One region of the Sporomusa aerivorans genome, then DNA from elsewhere that is predicted to be linked to it. Evidence: riboswitches for the same ligand, from Rfam matches in the RefSeq annotation. Region 1 holds a riboswitch; each other region holds the start of a gene.

Region 1 (3,133 bases):
TTGCGGGCCCGTCACGGCATTACCGCCGACAAAGACGATGACTTTACCGTGCGTAATCTGGCCAGCGTCATGGCTACCGCCCAGGAAACGACAGCGACCATTACCCTGCTGTTAGGCAGTATAGCGGCCATTTCCCTTTTGGTCGGCGGTATCGGCATTATGAACATTATGCTGGTGTCTGTCACCGAGCGAACCCGGGAGATTGGTATCCGCAAGGCCCTGGGAGCCAGATATGCCAATATCCTCATGCAGTTTCTCATTGAAGCCATTGTTATCGGCGTCATTGGCGGGGCAATCGGCATCGCCACAGGAATTGGCGCTTCATATGCCATTTCCTCTGTTGCCGGCTGGAATACCGTGATTACATCCATGCCGATTATCATATCATTCGCGTTTTCCGTTGGGATTGGCCTGTTTTTTGGACTTTACCCTGCCCGGAAGGCCGCACTATTGAATCCGATTGATGCATTGCGGTATGAATAATTAAATAAATATAAAATAGTTATACAATCTACTGACAAATTGGCAGTAGATTTTTTTTATCCAGAATAAAATGCAATGATAAATGTTGCGGAAAAAGCGACGCATTGTCGCCAATCGCCTGCAATACAGACGATAAAGTAGACTTAGCTTCAGATGGGGTTTTAACCCCACCTGAAGTTTAGTCGCCCTTATCCAGGAACTTAGCCGCACTTATCTCCCGCTTATAGATGTAGGAGTCTTAGTGCGGGTTAGTTACAGGATAAATGAGTTATAACTCACGTAGTGTAGTTTGTATCAAAAATCGTCATCGTCAATAAAAACAAAGGATATATTGATTATTTATAGTTAATATAGTAAAATATTGGATTGACAAATGCCAAAGCGCATTTATATAATAGTAAACATAATATTTAATGGCTAATTTTGCTTATTAATGACAATTTTATATAGAACGTTATAAGTGTCGGCAGCATTTGCTGCTGAGCGATGAGAGGAAAACGGGTGAAAATCCTGTGCTGTCCCGCAGCTGTAAATAGGGAGCCTGCTTCAAAAGAGCGTCACTGGAGGAAACTCTGGGAAGACGGAAGCGAAGGTTATGATCTATGAGCCAGAAAGCCTGCTTATAATAAGATTCATTGTTGACTTACGAGTGATAAGGAAATGGATGTGTAGGCGCAGTCTATGCTTTTTCTGATTGTCTGCATATAACTGCACTGCGCCTGAATGGGCAGTCTGTCTGTATCCGTATAGAATCCTTTTCTTTTAGTTAAGAAAACGATTCTATACGGATTTTTATTTTTTGACAGAGAGGAGATGGTGATTTGAAGAGAAAAGAGCTTGTGCATCGCTTGGCGCAGATGGTTATTACTCTTCTCGGTGTCAGCTTCCTGACGTTTTGTCTGATGTATCTGTCGCCGGGAGATCCGGTAGAGATGCTGCTGGAGGTGGGCGATACCATTGTTTCGGAGGAAACGATTGCCGAGACGCGGGCACAGCTGGGGCTGGATCAGCCGTTTCATGTACAGTACGTCCGCTGGCTTGCCGGTGTTTTGCAGGGGGATATGGGCATGTCCTATTCGGCGAAGATGCCGGTAGCCGACCGGCTCTGGCAATGCCTGCCGGGAACGTTGGTACTGGCAGGCTCGGCTCTGGTAATGATGCTGTTGATCTCGGTTCCGTGCGGGATCCTGTCGGCGGTATATCGAAACCGTACCGCTGATTATCTGATTCGCGGCATTTCGTTTTTAGGCGTGTCTATGCCGAGCTTTTGGGTAGGGCTTATCCTGCTGTACGTTTTGGGGCTGAAGCTGAGGCTTTTCCCGATAGCAGGCGGTGTGGTGTCGCCGGACCGGATGGTGCTTCCCGCGTTAACGCTGGCCATTGCGATGTCGGCTAAATACACGCGGCAGGTGCGTACGGCGGTTTTGGAGGAACTGGGACAGGATTATATCATTGGTGCCCGGACGCGAGGCTTTCCCATGCGGAAAATTCTCTGGCGGCATGTGCTGCCGAATGCATGTCTGCCGCTCATTACGCTCCTGGGCCTGTCGATTGGCTGGCTGTTGGGCGGCGTGGCTGTTATTGAGATGGTCTTCTCCTGGCCGGGACTTGGCAAGATGGCTGTACATGCCATAGAGATGCGTGATTATCCGCTGGTACAGGGCTTTGTCCTCTGGATTGCTGTTTTGTATATGGGGATTAATCTGCTGGTTGATATCTCCTATACATATCTTGATCCGCGGCTGAAGAAAGGAGGGCGCTGAGTGTCGTTTTGGACAAAAGATAAATTCCTGTTTGGACTGTTTACGTTTTTGGTTCTAATGATTGCAGGCCTGGCGGTATTGGCGCCATGGCTGGCTCCTTACGACCCGTATGATGCGGTGATGCGGCAGTCGCTGCAGGCGCCGTCGGCGGAGCACCTGTTCGGTACGGACAAGCTCGGGCGTGACTGCTTATCGCGAATTCTCTACGGGACGCGGACCTCCCTTTTAATGACGCTATCGCTAGTCGCCATTATTTCGGTGATAGGGACATTCGTTGGTGTGGTCGCCGGCTACTCGGGCGGCAAGGTGGATACAGTGCTTATGCGCATTGTGGATATGATGCTGGCTTTTCCGGGCATCGTGCTGGCTATTGCCATTGCCGGCATGCTGGGCGGGAATATACTCAATACAATTCTGGCGCTGGCGGCCGTGAGCTGGACAAAATATGCGCGTTTGGGACGCAGCCTTACCCTGAAGCTGCGTGAACGTGATTTTATCGCGGCAGCCGTAACCAATGGAACAAGACCGCTCCACATCCTTTGGCGCCATATTTTGCCGAATATCCTGCCAACCATTGTTGTGACGGCCGCCATGGATATCGGTACGATGATCATGGAACTTGCCGGATTGTCCTTTCTGGGCTTTGGCGCGCAGCCGCCGACACCGGAATGGGGGCTTATGCTCAACGAGGGCAGACAGCATATCCAGACGGCTCCCTGGCTGATGATTTATCCGGGGGCTGCGATTCTGGCAGTTGTAGCAATCTTTAACCTTTGGGGAGACAGCCTGCGCGACATCATGGATCCGCAGCGGGCAAACTGAGTGAGAACATAGAAAGGGTGAGGTTTATGAAGGGCTTGGGAAGATTTATTTGTGTGTTGCTGATG
Region 2 (3,133 bases), 210 kb from region 1:
CGGGAGATATGCGGTATTACCAGACCGACAAAGCCGATATTACCGCTGACACAGACTGCCGTGGCCGCAATCAGGGAAGCGATCAGCAGTAAAAGCAGCCGGTAAGGAACGATTGCCAGGCCTACAGCCCTTGCCTCCGTTTCCCCCAAGACAAGAATGTTAAGATGGCGCGACAGCAAAATCAGCAGGGCAATCCCCAGGCTAATGGGCCAGAAAGCGATATATACATGTTCCCAGCGCCGGAAATCAAGACTGCCGATCATCCAGAACAGATACTGCTGCACCTTCTGTTCGTTAATATAGGTTAAGATGCCGGCAGTAAAGGCGCCTGAGATTATACTTACGGCCACGCCGGCCAAAAGCAGCGGCATCACCGGAATCTTTCCCTGCCGCATCACCAGCGAGACAGTGATACCGGCAGCGCATACCGCACCAATGAAAGCAAACAGCGGCATATAAAAAAGATTCAAAAATCCAATGCCGGAAGCAATGGCAATGACGGCGCCGGCAGCCGCACCGCCTGATACGCCGATAATACCGGGATCTGCCAAATAATTGCCGAAAATCCCCTGCATGACGGCACCGGAAACAGCCAGGGCGGCGCCGGCCATGATGCCAATCAAAGTGCGCGGCATACGTATCTGCCACAAAATAGACTGTTGCTCCAGCGTAAAATCGTCTGCACCGAAGCCAGGCAGATATAGCTGATAGCCCAGCACAGCAACTGTCCCGGCTAAAGGAATTTCAACCTGCCCCAGCATAAGCGAGAGACTTGTGGCAAGCAAAAAAGCTGCCAGCAGCAGGAGAATCTTGCTCTGATTTCGTTTATATAGCGTCAGCATGATGACCTTCTTTATGAAAAAAATTAAAAAAGCTCCGGATAGGCTGTCCGGGCGAATACCTCAATACTCTCAACAACATGCTGCGAACCTACGTAGCGAAAGCGGTCGGAAACCAGCTTCACCTGATCATTGCGAACGGCGGCAACATGCTGCAGGGCCGGATCTGTCATAATCTGCCGCCGGTAGGTGTCGACATCACTGTGCCCGTCATAATTCCAGGTAGGCAAAAGAAAGATATCCGGATTTGCGGCAATAATTTGTTCCTTGGACAGGCGGTTTTCGCCCTGGTCGCTGCCGGCCAGGAGAGCGCCGTTACGCAAATGGGCATATTGGAAGATATCTGCCAGCAAATTGTTTCTGTTGCCGATAACACCGATAAAATCAAAAGCCATCGCACATTTGCTGTTAGCCGGAGTGACTGGGACCAATCTTGCTTCAATTTGCCGCAACCGCTTTTCCATTTGGGCAATCATGCGCTGCCCCTGTTCCTCTTCCCGCACCGCGCGGGCTAAACTTATAATTCTTTGTTTAACCTCCGGCAAGTTTTTCGGACTTTTGGAAATATATACAGGAATGCCGACTTCTCTCAGTGTCTGTACTGCTTCCGGCCGCAGGGTACCTGGCGCCGCTAAGATCAGATCCGGCCGGAGCGCAATGAGCGCCTCGGCATAGGGTACGGCCCGTTGACCCACTCTGGCAGCCTGCTCGGCGGTAATAAAAGTGATTTCCGGATCGCCGGCATGCCGGCTAAAAGCCAGAATCCGCTCCTGCGCCACCAGTTCCAAAATAATCTCATCCACGCTATAAGCAAGCGACACAATGCGTTTGGGCTTATCCGCCAGCAGCATGGTATACCCGCTATCGTCCGTTACAGTATAACCGCTGCGGGCACTGACCGTTTTATCGGCAACCGGTCTGGCGGGGCAGCCGGTAAGCAGCAGACAAAGCGAGCAAAGAGCCGCCAGATATAAAAACTGTTTCATTTTCTATTCCTCATTGTAAACTCACTAAGACATCAAAAGACCTCTCCCGTATAAAACGGAAGAGGTCTGCAGCAACACAGTAAACCAGTAAATTTTCAATAAAACTGTGCGAATCCCCTCCCCATCTCTCGTGGCTCAAGCGGTGATTGTCAAACAGGCAGTTCTTCTGGCTCCGGATCATGATAGTGTTTGCGCCTTCCCAGATGACAATCATCCAGTGACCTAATGCAAACCTACTCCCCGATACAGCGGCGGGACCGCGGCGGGATCAGCAAAACTGCTTAACCGCACTTCTCTATTAAGCCCCTTGCGGGGCACCTGTTTCGCCTTTCTTACAAGGCATATGAAATTATATTATTTACATTATTTTAACATTTTATGAGCGAAATTGTCAAATATAAACTAATTTAGACAATGTTTTCCACAATCATCGGGTTTAAAGGGGTCAGGGTTTAAAGGGGTCAGGGTTTAAAGGGGTCAGGCTTGAGTTACATATGACATTGACTTATTCCTCTCCATCTTTAATGTCAATTAACTCTTGCCAAATCCTTGTAATATTGGCTGGGACAATTTGCAGTACTTTGGTTGACTGCGTCCTTGTCCGTCCTTGTCATTAGACCTCTCTCTATTGCTTCATAACATTCGCAGTGTATCCTAAGTCAATTTTAATAACTCAAGCCTGACCCTATTACTCCCTCTCGCTCAGACCGGTCAGCATGGTTTCGGTGAAGGCATCGGCAGAACTTTGTATAGCCTGCTGTGAAATGACTGGTGTCGGAGCTTCCAAGGCGGGTATCCGGTCAAGCCGGTCCGCTACAATCTTCACAACCAGTGCCGACCAGGCCCGGATATCGGCTGTCAGTTCGCCGGTAGCTACCGACGGGGCTAACACCTGATACTTGCCTGCGGTCAAAACAAGCAGGTCATTGCCGGCCTGGGCCAGTTCGCCGCCACTCAGCAACTGCCACTGATTCTGATCTAAGAGGTGAACATACAGTGACGTACCGGTCACCAGTTCCGCCTCCTTGTCCAGTTGGCGCAGGACTGCCGCAAAACGCTGTCTGTTAATGGCTCCGTATTCCTCCAGATACTGCTGATACAAGCTTTCCTCGGTCACGCCGAAGCGGTTCATACGCCGCAGCATACTGTGCTGTTTTTGCGGGGACAGGCCGCTTTGCCGCAGCAAGGCTTCCTTGACGGCCTGTTTGACGGTGCGGCCGATCAGTTCCCCCAGTTTGGCATGTTTGCCCGCATCCTCAAGAAAAAGCGACGAACCCGGGTTGGTGATCACTATAGTCTGGTCTGTCC
Region 3 (3,133 bases), 310 kb from region 1:
TTGCGGACCAATTCAGTATTATGGATGGATTTTTAGACAATATAAAATTTTAGTCACAGGATTAGATATATCTATTTATAATGCAGCAGGCACCAGTCAATATTAAGACAAGGCATACAAAAAAAATAGCGAGTTACTTCGAACTAATTTCTTTTGGGATTATCTGTTAACCCTAGTAGCCAATCAGTAGACACACCATAGAAATTAGACATTTTAATAAGTGTCTCGACACTTATAGGTCTTCTTCCGTGTTCTAGTGATCCAACGGCGCTTGGTGTGATACCAACAGCCTGAGATACTTCTTTTAACTTAAGGTCACGGTGTTCACGTAAATATTTAAGTCTTTCCGCCAATATTGATAAAATCATGCAATCATTCCTTAAAAATAATTGACTTTGTGCCAATTGCACATTTATAATATGTATATGAAGTGTGCAAATGGCACAAAGAAGTTTAAATGAAATGATGAAGGCTTCTGCCTTGCAACTTTTATTTTCTTCGAGCTTCGTCTGATCTGCCAACCAAGTAATCCAGAGACACGTCGAAATACTCGGCAAAGGAGATAAGAACTTCAAAGCTTGGTTTTGACTCGTTTTTCTCATACATAAATATGATCCGACGTTTGACTCCAACAGCATCTGCCAAATCCTCAGCTTTCAGCTTTCGTGATTTTCGTAAATGACTTAAACGTTCACCAAAAGATGGCATCAAATCACACACCGTTTCAAGTAAAAGTATTGACTGTGTAATTAAATTGCACTATAATGATTTGTAGTGCAATTTAATTGCGCAAAGGGTATTGGATTAAAGATATGATTTAATAACATGCTGCTTATTTGGCGTACCTTGCTACCTTTGATGTGCAGACAAGCACCTGGGTAGCCGAAAATATGTACTTCTAGCTAAATTCTAGTACAGCAGAAAGGAGGCAGCTAAAAGAGCAACCTAAACCACAGCAGGCTTATCTCAATAAGCCGCCAACCAAGGGCAAAGTATACCTAGAAATGTGTCCAAAAGACACTTGTCACCCAACGTCACGTTGGAGCAACAGCTGCCAATGGAGACAATCGAACGGAAAACAGGGGTGTGTTCCACATACGATTGTCTCCATTATAGCGCAGACAGCACCCGGCTTCAATCCAGGTGCTGAGAAAATGCACGGAAATTATGTCCGCACCGAAGTGTAGTGAAAGAGTCCCCTGGAAAAAATGTTTTTACTGAGAGGATAAAAACAGTCATAATCCACGACTATACGTCATAAGTTGAAACCGAAAGAACAACCGAATATCTTGGGATAGGTGCCCGCAAGGGCTTAATAGGGAAGTCCGGTGAAATACCGGCGCGGTCCCGCCACTGTAACGGGGAGTAGTCTCGCATATTGGCCACTGGAGCGTCAGCTTTGGGAAGGCGCGGGACAGCGATGAACCGGAGTCAGGAGAACTGCCTGTCCGACAATCACCATGTTACCTGCGAGCGACGGGGAGGAGATTATAAGATTACCGGACAATCCCGGTGAATTTGCTGTAAAACTTCCGTTGCGGGAGTTTTTTTTATTGCATCGCTCTTCGAAGCGATAGGCCAAAGAATACCACAGGGAGAGAACAAGATAAAGGAATGATCACCTTTGAACCATATCTATAAAATCATTTGGAACCGGGCCCGCGCCTGCTGGCAGGTGGTGTCCGAGCTGGCGAAAAGCACCGGCCGGATGAAATCGGTCCGCTGCAGCAGCGGCGTGCGCGGGGCCAAATGCATAGTGCTCAGCCTGGTCTGGTTGCTGGCGCTGAACATAGCAGCGCTGTTTATCCATACGGCGGCTGCGTTTACGCCGCCGGCCGACACCAAGAATACCTGGACATATATTGGACTGGTGGACGGCTATGATACCTGGACCTCCACGAGTGCTGTCGGCGGCAATGGCCACCTGGCCGGCACGTCCAAGAAGTATCTGACGGCCATAACCTTGAATGCCGGCGAACGATGGCGTCCCCTGGACATGCGGACCCCGGCAACGAATGCTCTGGTCGTATACGCTACGGTCAGCGACCTTACCCTGAATGCCGGCAGCATGCTGGATTTGGCCGGACGTCAGGCTTTGCTCTATCTGCCCACGTCCCAGTTTCCCGGCGGGTTCGACAACACGCAAAAGCAGATAGCCGGGTATCATTTTACGATTGATAAATTAACGCTGGCCGGGGATGCGGTCTTTCGTATCAATACCAATATAAAACTCATTGGCGGCAATGGCGGTTTCACTGGGGCAAGTATAACCGTCAAACAACTTGAGGGAGCGGGCGGCACGGTCTATATCCAGTCCGCCTATGACCCGGCCTGGAAAGAGCTGGTCAGGGGCGTAGGCTCGATCTATGAGCGCAAGACGTTGGCGCTGAGCGCTCCCGGTAACTATGATAACTACATAGCCGCCGACTTCAGCGCCGCCGATTACAGCAAGGTCAATGTCGTGGGCCAGGCGTCACTGATGGATGGACCTCTCAGGCTCTATGAACTGGTGCCGGTCATCGACTGGAACAACCTGCATGCCGGCAAGGCCGTGCTGGTGGCGCTCAAAGCCTATAATACCGGTGTTATCTCCGAATCCGGCAAAATGGCCAGTGATGCCCAACTGACTTACCGCAATATCTGGCGTATTGAAGAGGGCAATCTCTTCACCCGCATGGATGAGCTGCATGCCCGGCATTACGGCAATACAGACGCGCCGTCCCTTGCCGGCGCGGCGGACAGGCCGGTGAGTGAAGGGGTATGGGCCCATAGCTTCCGGGGGAAACTGAACAGCCGCGGCGCGTACGGGCGCAGCGTCAGCCAAAGCTACAACGGACTGCAGGCCGGATTTGATAAGGCCCGGGAGGGCGACTTCTATAACGGGACCTTATACTACGGCCTGATGCTGGGCCAGCTGGACGCCGGCACCGGCTACGCCACAGGCCGGGGAGACCTGACCGGCACGAGCATGGGCACCTATGCTTCCTGGATTGGCCACAATGGCCGCTATCTGGACCTGGCTGCCCGGATGACAAAAATCGAAAACGACTACCGGTTTCATGACAGCGACAGCGTCAATACGGCCAAGTACGGCAGTTGGGCCAGCGGTATCAGCGCCCGGTACGGCTACCGC
Region 4 (3,133 bases), 720 kb from region 1:
CAAACAAGTCTGACAAAATGGCGGTATCCATGCCCGCCGGCAATAAGCGGTTAAACATTTCCTCTTTGGCATCATACCCCTGCTGCGGTAAAACGACCTGTCCGGCCAGCAACGCTCCGACATACTCGTTTTGCACAATAATGGGCGCGGCGAAATCGGTCAGCCCGCCATGGCAGTGATACACGACCGGACGCTGTCTTTCCACGGCGGCGCGGCCACCCCGGTCATCACAGGCCATGCAGCGGGCTAATCCTATGGGAAAGGACCGGACATAATCGCAAAACTCGGTAAATTTGCTGGGTCTGGTCACAGGTTTGCCATCGGCGTCAACCACAACAGCTGAAATGCCTGTAGTCTCCGAAAACTTGTCCTGAATCTCCTGCAGTATCTGGGTATTAACAATTTCCGACAAAACAAACCGTTTATAGTTTTGCACTATATTTCCCCCTGCGAACACTTTCGTAAGAGGTTATTTTAGCTGTTCCAGCTGCCGATTCCTGCCTAAGCGCGCAGACAATCGTCAAAAAGTGTCGCTAAATGGCTGCCAATTGCTCTGATTGCGGATTACTTAATTCGAAATCAGAGAGTCTGGCCATATTATACATGGTATAAGCCATGGTTTTAAGCATACCAATCATTAAAATGGCTCCGGTCCCTTCTCCCAAGGCCATGTTTGCCCGGATAGGAACATCATCGGCCAGGATATTGCCTAAGATCATGGCATAGCTCATCCCCGGTTCCTTGGAAAGATGGGAAGGCAAGCCAAAGTTTTCAACCTCTTTTTGAATACGGGATGCGCAAGCAAATGCCACAGCCGTAATAAAACCGTCAATCACAAACGGAATTTTCCGGTTTGCACACTCGGTCATTCCCGCGCAAATCGCCACAATATCAAAACCGCCAACACAGCGGAGAATATCTTCAATGCATTTGAAGGTTTCGCGGTGCCGCTCCACGCCTTTGGCCACAACCACACATTTTCTTTTCAGCACATCGCTGTTAGGACCGCTGGCGCCGTAGCCAACAACAAATTCGGGTAATATACCGGTCATGGCATGGAGCACAGCCGACGAAGTTGTTGTATTGCCGATGCCCATTTCCCCAAAGGAAATCAGGTTAGCACCATGTTGGTCCACGGCATACCCCACCATTTCCTGACCGATACGCCACGCTTTAGCAAATTCGTCCCGCGTCATGGCTTCGGTTTTCATGAAGTTCTTGCTGCCGGCTGCCACCCGCCGGTCTATGCCTACCCGTTTTTCATTTTTAATACCAATGTCAATGACCGAGTAAGGCACCTGATTAGCCGTGCAGAAGCAGCTGATAGTGGCTCGCCCGTCTACCATGTTTTGCGCCTGCAGGTAGGTGATCTCATCCGGAAAGGTAACAACGCCTTCTTCCACAACTCCGTTATCGGCGGCAAAAATCAAATGATAGGGTTTAATTTCCGGGTGCATCGTACCCCAAGCCAATAACATTTTTTTAAATACTTTTTCTAACAGCCCCAGACTGTTAACCGGTTTTGCTGCACCATCCACCAGTTCGTCTACTGCACTCCGATAATTCATGCCATTTCCCCCTTTAAAATAAAAAGTCCCTGGCCCAAAAGGGCTAGGGTTTTATCTTCTTAAAATCCTGTCCTTCCGGTACTACCCCTGGCGCGGGGGTAAATAACAGCCAAGACAGGCAGGTCTCCTGGCTTACGGATCATAAAAACATCCTGGCCTTCCCGGTTCCCGGTGGCATAGTAGGATATTTCTCCCCGATTACAGTGGCGCGACCGCGTCGTTTAAGGATTGTGAGCAATCCTTCCGAACTTCCCTATTCTCCTCTTATCTGATAAGAGGCACCTGTATGGTGGCATATATTAAATTTGTTGTTTCTTTGATGGCTCAATTTTACACCTAAAGCATTCTGCTGTCTACCACTTTGGAGCTTGTCGCAAGATGTTAAAGCATTTGGCCAAAAAAGTACTATTTCCCCGGTCTTGCTCTTACTGACATAGCCTGTTACGGTATCTGCCATATGGTTGTCAGTTGTTGTGATTTGTCACTTTATTGCCGACATCGCGCCAACTGCCGTCCGGGATCTTGCATAAATAAAAAAACGGTGTTATTGTTTTTAAGAACTTAAAGGAAAAGGGGGGCTGTGGTCAATGAAAAAGATCTTTGAATATTTTATGACACCGATTAGTATACTGGGAACAGGCTGCACGGAGCGAATCACCAGTTACATCAAACCAATGCTGTTTCGCAAAGCGCTGATCGTCAGCGATAAGGTTCTTGTCGAGACCGGCTTGATTGACAAACTCCTGGCACTACTTGACGAGGAAGGTATATTTTATATAATCTACAAAGATGTTTCTCCCAACCCCACCGTGAATCAGGTCAATTACGGGCTAAAACTCCTCAGGGATAACGGCTGCGACTTTTTGATTTCGTTTGGCGGCGGCTCGCCTCACGACTGCGCCAAAGCTATTGCGCTCTTAGCTACCAATGGCGGCGAAATCGCTCATTACGAAGGCTTAAACAAATCCCAGAAACGGGCAGCGCCGCTTATCGCCATTAATACTACGGCCGGTACAGGCAGCGAGCTGACCCGCTTCTGTGTCATCACCGATGAAGAACGTCATGTAAAAATGACAATTAACGATTGGCATGTCACTCCCATCATTGCCGTCAGCGACGCCGAACTTATGACCGGTATGCCGCCTGGTCTGACGGCAGCCACCGGCATGGACGCGCTGACTCATGCCATCGAGGCTTATGTGTCGACAAACGCCACACCGGTAACCGACTGCAAAGCGGTAAAAGCTGTTGAGCTAATTGTCGGCAATCTGGCCACAGCCTACTGCGACGGCAACGATTTAAGATCCAGAGAAGCCATGGTTTACGCTGAATACCTGGCGGGAATCGCCTTCAATAACGCGAGCCTGGGATATGTACATGCCCTGGCGCATCAGCTTGGCGGCTTTTATAATCTGCCGCACGGACTGTGCAATGCCATCCTGTTACCGGCAGTTATGGAATTTAACCTGCCGGCAGCCGTAACCAAATACGCCGATCTGGCCCATGCCGCCGACATTGATACGCAGGGCTTGTCGGCGGAAACCAGCGCCAAACGCTTTATCGCC

Evidence for each region. A riboswitch is a leader RNA that binds a small molecule or an ion and turns the genes downstream of it on or off. The one in region 1 is predicted to bind cobalamin.
Region 2: it holds a riboswitch for cobalamin, as region 1 does, so the genes downstream of both, SATMO3_RS05475 (ABC transporter substrate-binding protein) here and nikB (nickel ABC transporter permease) in region 1, are expected to answer to the same signal.
Region 3: it holds a riboswitch for cobalamin, as region 1 does, so the genes downstream of both, SATMO3_RS03335 (TonB-dependent receptor domain-containing protein) here and nikB (nickel ABC transporter permease) in region 1, are expected to answer to the same signal.
Region 4: it holds a riboswitch for cobalamin, as region 1 does, so the genes downstream of both, SATMO3_RS07915 (nicotinate-nucleotide--dimethylbenzimidazole phosphoribosyltransferase) here and nikB (nickel ABC transporter permease) in region 1, are expected to answer to the same signal.

The regions. Positions count from the first base shown of each region.
Region 1 covers NZ_CP156926.1:1,030,995-1,034,127, forward strand. The annotation lists gene SATMO3_RS04660 (ABC transporter permease) at 1-483, shown strand, start outside; cobalamin riboswitch at 925-1,122, shown strand; gene nikB (nickel ABC transporter permease) at 1,305-2,246, shown strand; gene nikC (nickel transporter permease) at 2,247-3,068, shown strand; gene SATMO3_RS04675 (ABC transporter substrate-binding protein) at 3,095-3,133, shown strand, end outside.
Region 2 covers NZ_CP156926.1:1,238,850-1,241,982, reverse strand. The annotation lists gene SATMO3_RS05480 (FecCD family ABC transporter permease) at 1-842, opposite strand, end outside; gene SATMO3_RS05475 (ABC transporter substrate-binding protein) at 866-1,825, opposite strand; cobalamin riboswitch at 1,964-2,162, opposite strand; gene SATMO3_RS05470 (adenosylcobinamide amidohydrolase) at 2,514-3,133, opposite strand, start outside.
Region 3 covers NZ_CP156926.1:725,160-728,292, forward strand. The annotation lists gene SATMO3_RS03325 (helix-turn-helix domain-containing protein) at 144-521, opposite strand; gene SATMO3_RS03330 (helix-turn-helix domain-containing protein) at 490-708, opposite strand; cobalamin riboswitch at 1,280-1,463, shown strand; gene SATMO3_RS03335 (TonB-dependent receptor domain-containing protein) at 1,625-3,133, shown strand, end outside.
Region 4 covers NZ_CP156926.1:1,753,236-1,756,368, reverse strand. The annotation lists gene SATMO3_RS07920 (PocR ligand-binding domain-containing protein) at 1-436, opposite strand, end outside; gene SATMO3_RS07915 (nicotinate-nucleotide--dimethylbenzimidazole phosphoribosyltransferase) at 534-1,568, opposite strand; cobalamin riboswitch at 1,668-1,869, opposite strand; gene SATMO3_RS07910 (iron-containing alcohol dehydrogenase) at 2,156-3,133, shown strand, end outside.